4 regions of the Pseudomonas sp. TMW 2.1634 genome follow, and region 3 is predicted to be linked to each of the others. Evidence: riboswitches for the same ligand, from Rfam matches in the RefSeq annotation. Region 3 holds a riboswitch; each other region holds the start of a gene.

Region 1 (3,379 bases), 1.4 Mb from region 3:
CCCATTGCGCCTTCGCCGCGTTTGTCGCCGAAAACGTGGATATCTACTGGGGCGCTTACATCGGCACGGCGGACGAAATCCTGATTGCCGGCAAGCTGGCCGACGTGTGCGAGCAGATCAAGCAGGTCCGCGAAGCGGCGCGCCTACGCAAGGGCTGGATCATGGATACCTATCTGTTGAGGCGCACCAGTCATTGACCCAGCGGGCTAGTCCCGAGTGGTTCAAAGAGTGTGCGGGCGGTTCTTGGCCTCGATCCATTGCGCCATGTACAGGGTGCTCTTGTGCTGGTGGTGGCGCAGCATCGCCCCGGTGAAGTTGTTGCGCCGGTGCTGTTCCAGTCCGGTGCGGCAACGTTCGATGCATTCAACCAGGGCCGGGCCGTGGCTGGCTTGCAGATAGCGTTGCGCCAGCAGGGTCTGCCCGTGTTGTTGGGCCTGATGCCAGGCTTCGGCGTTCTGATACAGGTGTACAGCCGCCGTGGCAATCGCAGTGGCGCTCTGTTCGATGGCTCCGGCCCACGGCAGGTCGCCATGCATGCCCTCGGCGCCTACCGGCGTAGTGACGTTGGGCGTGCCGCAGAGCATGGCGTCGGCAATTTTGCCCTTGATCCCGGCACCAAAGCGCAACGGCGCCATGCAAATACGCGCATGGCTCATCACCTCAAGGGCATCTTCGGCCCAGTTGAGTACATGAAAACCCTGCGCCGGGTTGTGCAGCGCCGTGGCCTTGGGCGGGGTGTAGGCGCCGTAGACATGCAGTTGCGCGCCGGGCAGTTGCTGGCGAATCAGTGGCCAGACAGTGGCTTTCATCCAGAGCACGGCATCCCAGTTGGGCGCGTGGCGAAAGTTGCCGATGCTCAGAAAGTGCTGACGCTGCTCAAAAGGCACAAACGTGGCGGGCACGCTGTCGACCATCAGCGGGCACCAGTGCAGCAGGGCCCTGGGCACGTTGAAGTGCTCAACCAGCAGGTCGATTTCGTACTCGGAGATCATCAGGCTCAGGTCACAGCGGTAGATCGCGGCGATTTCCCGCTGGGCCAGGTCGGTGCCGGCCATCTGCTCAAACGTGTCGCGCCGGGCCGGAGCGAACAGGCTGCTGAAGTCATCCAGCTCGGCACTGCTTTTGAGGCGCGCCTTGAGCTGTTGCTGGCGGGCGTCGCGCAGGCTTTGCAGGTCGGAGGTTTCCAGCACGCGCAGGGCGTCGGGGCAGTGCTTCTCGACGCGCCAGCCGAACTGCTCTTCCATCATAAAGCGGTCGAACAGCACGATATCGGGGGCCAACTCGCTGATAAAGGTATCGAAACTGCTGTTGTTGAGCTCGATACCGACTTCGTCGATGCCCAGGCCGGCCAGATCGGCCTTGTGCTCACCGATGCCGGCCGGGCTGCTGAAGGTAATCTGCCAGCCGCGCTGCAAAAAGCTTTCGATGATCTGCATCATATGCCCGCCTGCCGCCGAAGAGCGTGGCTCGGGCCACACGTAGCCGATAATCAGGACGCGGGTGGGGCGGGTGGACGGCATGGGCAGATCCTTGAAACACTGTGGCTGAAAAAAGGCGGCAATTAGAACACATGTGCAACGAAATTCCTGTGTGGGAGCGGGCTTGCTCGCGATACAGGCGCCCCGGTTTTGCGGGCAGATCGCAGTGATGCCATCGCGAGCAAGCCCGCTCCCACAGTCGATGGGTCACAGCTGCGCATTGACCTGTTACAAAGCACTGCGTAGCCTTGCGCGTTCGAGGTTCTTCGCAGCGCGAAGCTAAGAAGGGAACGCGGTATGCCGCGGCTGCCCCCGCAACTGTAAACGGTCATTGATCTTGCACTGCCACTGCCAAACAGGCGGGAAGGCGCAAGGTAGGTATCAGCCGTAAGCCAGGAGACCTGCCTCGTGACAGATTCTTACTTCAACCGGGCGGGGTGATCCGGTGGCGAAGACTGACCGCGCACTGCCTGCGGTCGTCGTCCCGTATGCCCGCCGTTTTGCCAAAGGGCATCCGATGAAAACACTGGCCAAAACCCCCGTCACCATCGTTACCGGCTTTCTTGGCTCGGGTAAAACTACCTTGCTGCGCCATATGCTGGACAACGCCCAGGGCCGGCGCATTGCCGTAATCGTCAACGAGTTCGGCGAGCTGGGCATCGACGGCGAAATCCTCAAGCAATGCTCCATCGGCTGCACCGAAGAAGAGGCCAATGGCCGCGTCTACGAGCTGGCCAATGGCTGCCTGTGCTGCACCGTGCAGGAAGAGTTCTTCCCGGTGATGCGCGAACTGGTGGCGCGCCGTGGCGATATCGACCATATCCTTATCGAAACCTCGGGCCTGGCCCTGCCAAAACCGCTGGTGCAAGCCTTCCAGTGGCCGGAAATCCGCAGCGCCTGCACGGTTGACGCGGTGATCACCGTGGTCGACAGCCCGGCCGTGGCCGCTGGCACATTCGCGGCCTTCCCGGATCAAGTCGATGCCCAGCGCAAGCTTGACCCTAATCTGGACCACGAATCGCCTCTGCACGAACTGTTTGCTGACCAACTGGCCAGCGCTGATCTGGTGATCCTCAATAAGGCTGACCTGATCAGCCCTGAAGACCTGGCCAAAGTGCGCGCCGAAGTCGCTGAAGAACTGCCACCGGCGGTGAAAGTCATTGAAGCCAGCAGCGGTCGCTTGCCACTGGACGTGTTGCTGGGGCTGGGCGCGGGGTCTGAAGACCATATTGATGGCCGTCACAGCCACCACGACCATCATCACGATGGCGATGATGACCACGACGATCACGACCACGATGCATTTGATTCCATCTCCATCGAACTGCCACAAGCTGAAGAGCGCCTGTTGATGGACGCTTTGACCGCGTTGGTGGTCAAACATGGCATTCTGCGGGTCAAGGGTTTCGCCGCGATCCCGGGCAAGCCGATGCGCCTGCTGATCCAGGGCGTGGGCACGCGCTTTGACAAGCACTTCGACCGCGCCTGGGGCCGCGACGAGGCACGCAGCACCAAACTGGTACTGATCGGCCAGGACCTGGATGCGGCCCTGCTCGAATCCACCTTGCGTACAGCGCTGAGCGTCTAAACCATGCATTTGCTCAGGACCCAGCCCGGCGGCTTTGTAGCGGACGACAATATTGCCGACCTTGGCCAGACCCCCGCCGAGCTGGTGATCCTGTGCAGCGGTGATTCAAGCCTGGCCCTGCTGGCCGAAGCGGCGCAGCAGTTGCCTGAAGATTATCCAAGCCTGCGTCTGGCCAACCCGATGCAGGTGCAAAACCACGGTTCGGTCGACCTTTATGTCGATGAGGTCTTGCAACACGCCAAGGTGATTCTGCTGTCGTTGCACGGTGGTATCGGCTACTGGCGCTACGGCATTGAGCGGCTGGTGCAACTGG
Region 2 (3,379 bases), 1.5 Mb from region 3:
CACCGGCGGATATCCCCAGCAGGTAGGGGTCAGCCAGCGGGTTGCGCAGCAACGACTGCAACACCACGCCACAGGTGGCCAGCCCCGCACCGCAGGCCGCAGCCACCAGGGCTCGGGTCAGGCGGTAGCTCCAGACAATCCCTTCGTCGATCGGGTCCAGCACATGCCCGGCGGCCCACAGCTTGTTGGCCAGAACCTGCAGCACGACACCGGGTGCGATCGGAGTTTCACCGATGGCCACTCCGGCGAGCACTGCCAGTAACAGTGCAACACAGGCTGCCAAGGCCAGTAGCAAGCGTGCAGTCATTTAGGCAGGTCGTGTTGGCGGATGGCAGTGGCGAGTGTTTCGATCCCGTCGAACAGGCGCAGGCTGGCCTGCATCGCATGGGCATCGAGGATGATGATGCGGTTGTTTTTCACGGCATCCATAGTGCGGGTTACCGGGTCGGTACGCAGGAACGCCAGTTTTTTCTCGACGTCATCCGCCGGGAAACGTCGGCGGTCCATGCGTGCGATCACCAGAAACGTCGGGTTGGCCTTGGCCAGGGTTTCCCAGCCAACGGTCGGCCACTCCTCATCGGACTCCACGACATTGCGTACGCCAAGGGTGTTGAGCATAAAGTCGGGGATGCCTTTGCGCCCGGCAACATAAGGGTCAATATCCATGTCTGCACTGGAGAACCAGAACAATGCGCTGGTGGAACTCAGGTCCTTGCCCTTGAGTGAGGTGATGGATTTTTCCAGGCTTGCCTTGAGCTGGCTGTTGAGTTGTTCGCCGCGCTGCTGCACATCGAAGATCTCGGCCAGCTGGCTGATGCTCTTGTAGACGCTGTCTATGCTGAACGGCTGCAGGCGTGTGCCGTCGGCCCCGACCAGGTTGTCCTTGCCTTCGCAATCCGAAGGCATCAGGTAGGTGGGGATGTTCAGTTCGTGAAACTGCTCACGGGTACCCACAACCCCCTGCGGCCCCACCATCCACTCCAGTTGCACGGCCACCAGCTCCGGGCGCTTGGCAATGACGGCTTCAAAGCTCGGGTCGTTGTCGGCCAGGCGCTCAACCTTGTCGTTTTGTGCCCGGTATTGCACAGGTACATCGTTGAACCACAGTGACGTTCCCACCAGCCTGTCGCCCAGCCCCAGGGCATAGAACATTTCGGTGCCGGCCTGGCCGATGGTTACCGCGCTTTTCGGGGCATGCTCGAATGTCAGCGGGCTGGCGCAGTTCTGCAGGCTCAGGGGGTAGTGCGTGGGGGCGGCATGGGCCAGTGCCGGCAACGCCAGGGTGGCCATGAGGGTAACAACACGGTGCAACAGCATGATGCAATCTCCATTTGATCGTACACGGGGCACAGGTGCACGGTCGGGAATGCATCATCGGTTCTGCTGCAGCAACAGTACTAAGCAGGATGCCTCCCCGGACACCCCGCCGGTTAGTTTGTGGACTTTGCCGGCAGGTCTCCTGACTGATGGGTCATCACCTGGCTCCAGCCTTCCCGGGGGTTATCCCAGTGGCAAACACGGAGCAGGCTCGTCATCTACAGTTGCGGGGGCAGTTCCGTTGGGTGCTGTAACAGCACTGCGGATTCCCTTTTAACCCCCCGCGTGGGGGGACCGGCGGTGGGATGATAATCGATCTTGTTTGCTAATGGGGCCGCGGTCAGAATCAGAAATACTTAAGCCAGGTGATATCCCGGCGTCGGGCTTTCAAATTGGCGAACCAGCGAACCGGCAAGTACAGCGAAATGGCCAGCAGCACTGCCGTTAACCATACCGCACCGATGCTGTCGAAGCCGAAATAGGTGGCCTGATTCAGGCCAAACAGGGCGACGCAGGCCAGGTACAGCACTTTGAGTGCATACAGATGCAACAAATAGAAAAACATCGGGGCTGCGCCAAATACGGCGAGGGTGCTGATCCACTTGCGTTGTTGTACCCGCTCAAAAGCCAGTAGCAGCAACAGGCCCACGCCCAGGGTCAGGGCCAGAAACAGCAGGGAAGGCGGGTACTTGGTGATATTGAAAAAGCTCATCAAGGTTTGTGTGGTCTCGGCATGGCTGCCCCAGGGCGCCTCGCCGTAACCGTTGTACAAACGCAGCGCAACAAAACCGAGCAGGGCACCGCTGCCTGCGAGCAATAGATAGCGCTGGCGCAAGGCCGCCGGGGCGCAGCGGGCAAACCAGGGCCCCAGGCAATAGCCCAGTGCAATCACGCCGATCCACGGCAACACCGGGTAGGAGGTGCGCATGCGCAAGCTGTCGCCCACCTCAATCCAGCCACGATCATGCAAAATCGCCCAAGGCACATGCATCACTGACCCCGGTGCAAAATGCAGGGTGTCGAGCAGGTTGTGCCCGGCGATGATCACCAGGCCGAGTACCAGCAGCACCGGGCGCGGCAGCCACACCAGGGCAGCAAGGGCGATCATGCTGACGCCAATGGCCCAGATCACCTGCATGTAGATTACCGACGGCGGCAACTGGAAAGTCCAGGCAAAGTTGACCAGGGTGAATTCCAGCACCACCAGAAACAGCCCGCGCTTGAACAGGAACGCCGAGACATCGCGCTTGCCCTGATACTTTTCGCCATACAGATAAGCCGACAGGCCGGTGAGCAAGACAAACACCGGCGCACACAGGTGGGCCAGGGTACGGCTGAAAAACAGGGCAGGGTCGGTGATCTCGACATTCATCGGGTCAGCCACCTGGCGGTGCAGGAAAAACGTTTCGCGCACGTGGTCCAGCAGCATAAACAGGATAACCAGCCCGCGCAGGGCATCGATGGACAGCAGGCGCTGGTGTGAGGGAGGGGCAGTGGCAGTCATTGAGGGATCGCTGGCAAGGGAATGTTATATAGTATTGATACTGTATAACATTCCTCTTTGCCCTGTCATCCCTTCGAGAAACATTCGCAAATGTCGGCGGGGTGTCTAGTGCCGCACTTTCACCCATGCCATCAGCAGTGCTGAAGACAGCACCCCGGCGGTCATAAAGATATAGGCTGCGCCCGGATTGCCGGTCAGGCCGATCAGGTAGCCCACGATCCACGAACCGACAAAGGCCCCCAGCGCACCGCAGGCGTTGATCAGGCCGATGGCGCCGCCAAACACGTTGGCCGGCAAAATCTCCGGGATCAGCGCGAAAAACGGCCCGTAGGGTGCGTATAACGCGCCCCCTGCCAGGGTCAGCAGGGCGAACGACAGCCAGAAGTGCGAAGACCCCAGCAGGTACGAGCAAAAGAACGCGAGTGCCCCCAGTGCCAGCAGCGGCCATACAAAATGCTTGCGCTGCTGGGTCTTGTCGGAGGCCCAGGACACGGCCAGCATGGCTGCCACCGCCGCCACATAAGGCACCGCACTCAACCAGCCAACGGTGACGATATC
Region 3 (3,379 bases):
CACTGCCACCACTGAAGTGGCGCATATCACGGCGCTCGGCGATGGCGCGGTACACGGCGGCGCGTTCTTGCGGGCTAAAGGCGTTATCGCTCATGGCACCTTCACGGCACATGGCGCGAACAACGCGGCAATGGCCTGAGGATTGGACGGGAAGTAAAAGTGTACATAAGAAGCGGTCATCCGCCCTTCGCGATACACCGCTTCGGCGCCACGCCCGCCGTTGGGGCTCAGGCCGCGAGCGATAGGCTCAAGCGCAGTGCTGGTCAGCGAGTGATGGTAGGTGTGGCCGCGCAACAGCCCTTCGGGCATGTCCACGGCTTGCAACGCCAGGGCCGCCAGGCGCTTTTGCATGGTCGCCTCCCCTGCCAGCAACCCCACCAGTTCGGCGCGCTGACCGTCAACATCGGTCAGGGCATCGAGCAGGTAAAGCATGCCGCCGCACTCGGCCAGCAATGGCTTGCCGGCGCCGTGATGGGCGCGAATCGCCTCCAGCATCGGCGTATTGCGCGACAGTTCAAGGTGGTGCAATTCAGGATAACCACCGGGTAAATACAGGCTGTGCGCCTCGGGCAAGGCGGTATCGCGGATCGGCGAGAAGAACACCAGCTCGGCGCCCATGTCACGCAACAACGCCAGGCTGGCGCCGTAGGTAAAGGCGAAGGCTTCGTCGCGGGCTACGGCAATCCGCACCCCGGCCAACAGCGGCTCGACAGCCACCGGCTCAGGCGCGGCGAACTCAACCGGCGGTGGCAGCGCTACCTCACAGGTGCTGGCCAAGGCATTGGCCGCCGCGTCGAGGCGAGCATCCAGATCATTCAGCTCACTGGCCTGCACCAGCCCCAGGTGACGGCTGGGCAGCTCGATCCCGGTTTCGCGGGACAGCGCGCCATACCAGCGCAAGCCTTCGGTCAGGCTGCCTTCAAGCAGTTGAGCGTGGCGCACGGTGCCAACGCGGTTGGCCAGCACCCCGGCAAACGGCAAGTCCGGCTGATAGCGCGCCAGGCCCAGGGCCAGCGCACCAAAGGTCTGAGCCATTGCGGTGCCATCAATCACGCCCAGCACCGGCACGCCAAAATGCCGCGCCAGATCGGCGCTGGAAGGGGTGCCGTCGAACAGCCCCATCACGCCTTCAATCAGGATCAGGTCCGCCTCACCGGCAGCTTCCCACAGCAGGCGACGGCTTTCCTCGGCTCCCACCATCCACAAATCCACCTGATACACCGGCGCACCGCTGGCGCGCTCGAGGATCATGGGGTCGAGAAAATCCGGGCCGCACTTGAACACCCGCACCTTGCGCCCCTGATTGCGATGCAACCGGGCCAAAGCGGCGGTAACCGTGGTCTTGCCCTGACCGGAAGCCGGCGCGGCGATCAACACCGCCGGGCAATGACGTGACGCTCTCATACTTCAACACTCACAATTCGATGCCTTTCTGGGCTTTGATCCCGGCCTGAAAAGCGTGTTTGACCACACCCATTTCAGTCACGGTATCGGCCAGATCAATCAGTTCAGGTTTGGCGCCACGGCCGGTGACCAGCACATGCTGCATGGGCGGGCGGGCTTGCAGGTCGGCGAGCACCTGCTCCAGGTCGAGGTAACCGTGCTTGAGCGCGATATTCAGCTCATCGAGCACTACCAGGCCAATGGACGGGTCGCGCAGCATCTCGCGGGACACTTCCCACGCCGCTTCAGCGGCGGCGATATCGCGCTGGCGATCCTGGGTTTCCCAGGTAAAGCCTTCACCCATGACGTGATAACGCACCTGCTCGGGGAAGCGGCGGAAGAAAATCTCCTCGCCGGTGCTGTTGCGCCCCTTGATAAATTGCACCACGCCACACTGCATGCCGTGACCCATAGCCCGGGCCAGCATGCCAAAGGCGGAGCTGCTTTTGCCTTTGCCGTTGCCGGTCAATACCAGCAGCAGCCCGCACTCGTTGGGCGAGCTGGCAATACGCTCGTCCATAACGGCTTTTTTGCGCAGCATGCGCGCCTGATGTCGTTCGTCGCGTTCGGGGGATTCGTTCATGGCAGCTCTCCGTTGGGGCTTGATAATGCAAACGGGAGGCGGGGGGATTCTTGAACAACACACTGCATCGCCCGCCGCGAGAGTGGTGGATGGATCAGGCCGGTCTCCGGGCTCACAAGCGGGCGGCTCGGCGAGAGCAGCCCTTGTCCACGCGCCTTCCCGTGCAAAAAACACAGTGGCACTGAGCGTGGTATTGACTCGTTTACCGTTGCGGGGGCAGCGCCGGGATCGTGGCGGTTGTGTGGGTCAAACACGCCCTCACCGGCTTCCCTGTTTCACCCTGTCGGCCAATGGCCACAGAGCACCTGAAACAAGCCGCGAAGGTTAGAGGGTTGGGGGTGGAGCGTCAATTAAAGCTGCCGACAAAGGGCTTAATCCGGCGCCCGGGCTGAACCTTTAACCCGCTACGCTTCTCTATGACTGACAAGACCAAAACCTCATGGAGATTCATATGCTCAAGCCCCAGCACGCTGTTGTCATCGTACTTGCGGTCGGGCTGGCTGCCTGCGGTGAGAGTTCGACCCTGCAAGTGGCGGATGGCACCGGCCCATCGCCGAAACTGCCCGAACCCAACAAGACCCTGATCCCCACCGTCAATATCGCCCCGGCGATCGGCTGGGCCAATGGCGCCACACCCACCGCCGCTGCGGGCCTGAAGGTAGCCGCCTTCGCCGAACACCTCGACCACCCGCGCTGGCTCTATGTGCTGCCCAATGGCGATGTGCTGGTAGCCGAAACCAACTCGCCGGCCAAACCGGATGACAGCAAGGGCATCAAGGGCTGGATCGCGGACAAGGTCATGGCCCGCGCCGGGGCTGGTGTGCCGAGCGCGAACCGGATTACCTTGCTGCGCGATGCGGACCACGACGGCGTGGCCGAAACCCGCACCGTATTTATCGAAAACCTGAATTCGCCCTTTGGCATGACGCTAGTGGGCAACGATCTGTATGTCGCAGACACCGACAAGCTGCTGCGCTTCCCTTATCAACCCGGCGAAGACCGCATCAGCGCCCAACCCGTCAAGGTCGCCGACTTGCCCGGCGGGCCGCTGAATCATCACTGGACCAAAAACGTGATCGCCAGCCCCGACGGCAAAAAACTGTATGTAACCGTCGGTTCCAACAGCAACGTGGGCGAGAACGGGATGGACCAGGAACAAGGTCGCGCTGCAATCTGGGAAATCGACCCGGCCACTGGCAGCCAGCGCATTTTTGCCTCCGGCCTGCGCAACCCCAACGGCATGGCCTGGGAACCAGTCACCGGCAAGCTGTGGACTGCGGTTAACGAACGAGACGAGATCGGCAGCGACCTGGTGCCCGACTACATCACGTCAGTGCAGGATGGCGGCTTCTA
Region 4 (3,379 bases), 1.7 Mb from region 3:
GTCGGCGGCCTTGATCAAGTCGATGATCTGCTCGAGGTGCAGCTCGGCGCTGTTGATCACCTGTTCGGCCTGATGGCCTTGCAGCACCGCTTCGGGCACCAGGGAGCCTGCGTAAATGATCAGCGGGCAACTGCGAATCAGGCGCTGGCCCTTGACGGTAATCAGTTCTGGATCGCCGGGCCCGGCGCCGATGAAATAGACGGTCATGGCAGTCTCTTGAAAGGGTCGAGGTAGAGCTGTTCTTGAACAACGCTCATAGTGAGGCGGGGGATTATCGCGGGTTTTGCCGGGCACAGGCCAATGCAAAGGTTGCTTCGGCCGTATGTTGGCGTGTGATCAGCAGGCTGGCAGGTGCGCCAGCGAGTTGTTCGGCCAGCGCCAGGGCAGCACTTTCGGCAATGCCAAAACAGCCGGTTTGCTCGTAGGCAATAGCCGAATGATGGCTCAGTTGCGGAGCATACCGGTCCAGTTGTGCCGCGCTGAACACCTCAAGCCCGAGGCCCAGTTGCGCTGCCAGTTGCACCAGCCCCGGTTCGTCGCGCTTGAGATCGATACTGGCCAGGGCCTGCACCCCATCGAGTGCAAGCCCGGCCCGGGCCAGTGATTGTTCGATCAGCGCCCGCAGCGCCTGCGCGCTGCACCCCCGGCGGCAGCCCAGGCCAATCACCAGGATTGGCGCTGTGCGAGTGGCCGTCATGCCGAGTATTGGCCTTCAGCTTTGCGGCGGAACAGCCAGGCGCTGATCACGCCCAGGGCCAGCCAGAAGGCCAGGTTGGTCAGTTGTGCGGCAATCTTGAACTGCGACTCCAGTGCCTCGGGTGCCAGGCTGGAATGTACCAGCGGCTGCGGTGCGCCAAACAGGTGTGGCACCAGCACAATTGCCACGCCCAGCACTTTCAGTGCCCAATGCCGGCCAAACACCAGCAGGGCAATGCCCACGGCCGTCGAGGCGGCAGTGCTGACCCACCAGAGCTGGCGTTGCAGCAAGTCCGCCGCGGCAGTGCCCGGCAGTTCTGGTGGCAAGCCCATTGTCGGTGCCAGGCAGAACACGGCATAGCCAGCCAGGCCCCAGAGCAGGCCCTGGGACGTGCGGGTCGGGGCGCGCAAGGTATACAGGCCCGCCAGCATCAGGGCGAAACCCACCGCGACCACCAGATTGCCGCCTGTGGTGGACAATACGCGCTGCCAGCCGTCTTCCGGTTCCCAGGCCTCGGCGTCGTGCTCATGCGCAGGCATGGCCATGTCGGCATGCTCGTGCATTTCACTGGCGGCGGGTTTTTCGTAGGTTTCGGCCTGCAAAATCAGCGGGGCGACCCACAGGCTTTGCAGCAGGGTCAGCAGCAGGGCGGCCAGCAGGCCGGTAAAGCCTGCCGTTTGAGCGATACGCTTGATCATGGCAGGCAGTCTCAATGGCACGGGAAGGCGGAGCTGTGACGGGTGTCGTGGGCGGCGTTGTGAACGGCGTCGATATGGGAGAACCCGGCAAAGTACACCAGGAACGCGCCCAGCACGGCAGCGCCGACAGCGGCGACGATGCGTTGGCTCTGGGTAGTGCTGGTAGCGGCGGAATGGGTACGGCTGGTGCTGACGGACATGGCGCTTGCCTCGGGTCGGACGACGGGCAGCAAAGCGCAAGAAAACCCCGCGAACGAAGCCCGCAGGGTTTAACAGCGCCCGCCCACCGCGGGTTTGTTATTCGAAATAATCAGGCCGGTCTCCGGGCTTGCGAGGGGCTCGTAGGTTGAGCCTGCAAACATCTCCTTCCCATGCCTTCGGCACAGTGGACGTGATGTTTCTCTCGCTTACCGTTGCGGGGGCAGCGCCGGACTTGTCAGGGCAAAACGCCTGACGCACCGGTTTCCCGTTTCACCCTGTGAAGGGCACCTGATACAAGATGTGTAGGAAAACACAGCGCTGTGGGGCCGTCAATTGCACAGGCATGCCTGGCTTTTGATTTTTATGGGGGCGCAGGCTTGCCTGCGATGCGGGTAAGGCGGTCTTGCAGGCACACAGCAGTGAGACGATCGCGAGCAAGCCCGCTCCCACAGACCTCTTAGGCGTTCACCAACATGCTTTTGACTTTGGCACGCAGTTGGTCAATGGAGAAGGGCTTGCCGATTACCGCCATGCCTTCGGCAATCTCCAGGCTCTCGGCATAACCACTGGCAAACAGTACCGGCAATTGCTGGCGCAGTTCCCGGGCCTTGCTGGCCAGCGCCCGGCCATCCATGCCCGGCAAACCCACGTCGGTCATCAGCAGGTCGATAGTCTGGGCCGTATCCTCAAGCAGTTCCAGGGCGCGCTCGCTGCCATCAGCTTCAAGCACACTGAACTCCAGCTCTTGCAGCACGTCTACGATCAGCATGCGAACAATGGCGTCGTCTTCGACCACAAGGATAGTGGAGGGTGTTGCGGACATAATCGTGATCCCGATAAAAATTTGAGCGTGTTCTCGCAGCCAGCAAGGATAGCCTTCACCTGCCTTTGTATGCGCGTAAAATCTGCTTTGAAAGCAAGAAAATAGAACTATTACTCGATAATCCGGCAAACTCCGGTTTTTTATGACAGTCCACGGGCCTGAAAATGAACTCACCTGCATCAATTGATGAGCGAAGCTTTCGCAAGCTCCTGAGCCGCAATATCGGTTTGCCCCTGGCCGTTGGCGTGCTCAGTGCCGCGTTGTTTGTGGTCATGGTCAGCTATCTGCTGTCGGTTATCAGGTGGGTCGAACACAGTGACCGGGTCATCAGCAATGCCAATGAGGCCGTGCGCCTGACGGTCGATCTGGAAACCGGCATGCGCGGCTTCCTGATTACCGGGGACGAGCACTTCCTCGACCCCTACGCCGTGGCCAAGCCGCAGATCAATGTGCAGCTCAAGGGCTTGCAGGAGCTGGTCAGCGACAACCCGCAGCAAGTTGACCGCCTCAAGCGCCTCGAGGCCCTGCAGGAAGAGTGGAATGCCTACGCACAGTCGATGGTCGAACTGCGTCGCCAGGACGGCGATTACCGCTCGGCGGTGCAGGCTGGCCGGGGCAAGCGCCTCAGTGATGAAATTCGCAAGGAATATGACGACTTCATTCAAATGGAGCAGCAGTTGCGGGTTGCGCGCAGTGAAGATGTCAGCCGCACCACCATTGTCAGCATTGGCCTGTATCTGGTTTTCGTACTGGGCCTGAGCGGTTTTCTGGCTTATATCGGGCGTCGTGATTTACTTGCACTTTCAAGCAGTTATAACAATGCCTTCGAGTCGCAGATCAAGGCCGCGCAGCGCCTCGAACAGCAGGCTTGGCTACGCAACGGCCAGACCGAACTGGCGGAGCAGGTGCTGGGCCGCCTGACCCTGAACATGTTGGGGCGCAATATCCTGCAGTTCTGTG

Evidence for each region. A riboswitch is a leader RNA that binds a small molecule or an ion and turns the genes downstream of it on or off. The one in region 3 is predicted to bind cobalamin.
Region 1: linked by a shared signal. The riboswitch ahead of cobW (cobalamin biosynthesis protein CobW) and the one ahead of cobO (cob(I)yrinic acid a,c-diamide adenosyltransferase) in region 3 are both predicted to bind cobalamin.
Region 2: linked by a shared signal. The riboswitch ahead of BFC21_RS05640 (ABC transporter substrate-binding protein) and the one ahead of cobO (cob(I)yrinic acid a,c-diamide adenosyltransferase) in region 3 are both predicted to bind cobalamin.
Region 4: linked by a shared signal. The riboswitch ahead of BFC21_RS06610 (CbtB-domain containing protein) and the one ahead of cobO (cob(I)yrinic acid a,c-diamide adenosyltransferase) in region 3 are both predicted to bind cobalamin.

The regions. Positions count from the first base shown of each region.
Region 1 is NZ_CP016849.1:1,122,073-1,125,451, forward strand. Features, by position in the region: gene cobF (precorrin-6A synthase (deacetylating)) at 1-197, shown strand, start outside; gene BFC21_RS05370 (glycosyltransferase) at 222-1,520, opposite strand; cobalamin riboswitch at 1,721-1,902, shown strand; gene cobW (cobalamin biosynthesis protein CobW) at 1,996-3,066, shown strand; gene cobN (cobaltochelatase subunit CobN) at 3,070-3,379, shown strand, end outside.
Region 2 is NZ_CP016849.1:1,186,709-1,190,087, forward strand. Features, by position in the region: gene BFC21_RS05635 (iron ABC transporter permease) at 1-307, opposite strand, end outside; gene BFC21_RS05640 (ABC transporter substrate-binding protein) at 304-1,317, opposite strand; cobalamin riboswitch at 1,432-1,631, opposite strand; gene BFC21_RS05645 (DUF1624 domain-containing protein) at 1,664-2,821, opposite strand; gene BFC21_RS05650 (MFS transporter) at 2,927-3,379, opposite strand, start outside.
Region 3 is NZ_CP016849.1:5,224,182-5,227,560, reverse strand. Features, by position in the region: gene bluB (5,6-dimethylbenzimidazole synthase) at 1-94, opposite strand, end outside; gene BFC21_RS24830 (cobyrinate a,c-diamide synthase) at 91-1,404, opposite strand; gene cobO (cob(I)yrinic acid a,c-diamide adenosyltransferase) at 1,415-2,026, opposite strand; cobalamin riboswitch at 2,106-2,350, opposite strand; gene BFC21_RS24820 (sorbosone dehydrogenase family protein) at 2,478-3,379, shown strand, end outside.
Region 4 is NZ_CP016849.1:1,415,907-1,419,285, reverse strand. Features, by position in the region: gene cobM (precorrin-4 C(11)-methyltransferase) at 1-207, opposite strand, end outside; gene BFC21_RS06620 (cobalamin biosynthesis protein) at 272-697, opposite strand; gene BFC21_RS06615 (CbtA family protein) at 694-1,395, opposite strand; gene BFC21_RS06610 (CbtB-domain containing protein) at 1,407-1,595, opposite strand; cobalamin riboswitch at 1,691-1,903, opposite strand; gene BFC21_RS06605 (response regulator) at 2,054-2,419, opposite strand; gene BFC21_RS06600 (response regulator) at 2,584-3,379, shown strand, end outside.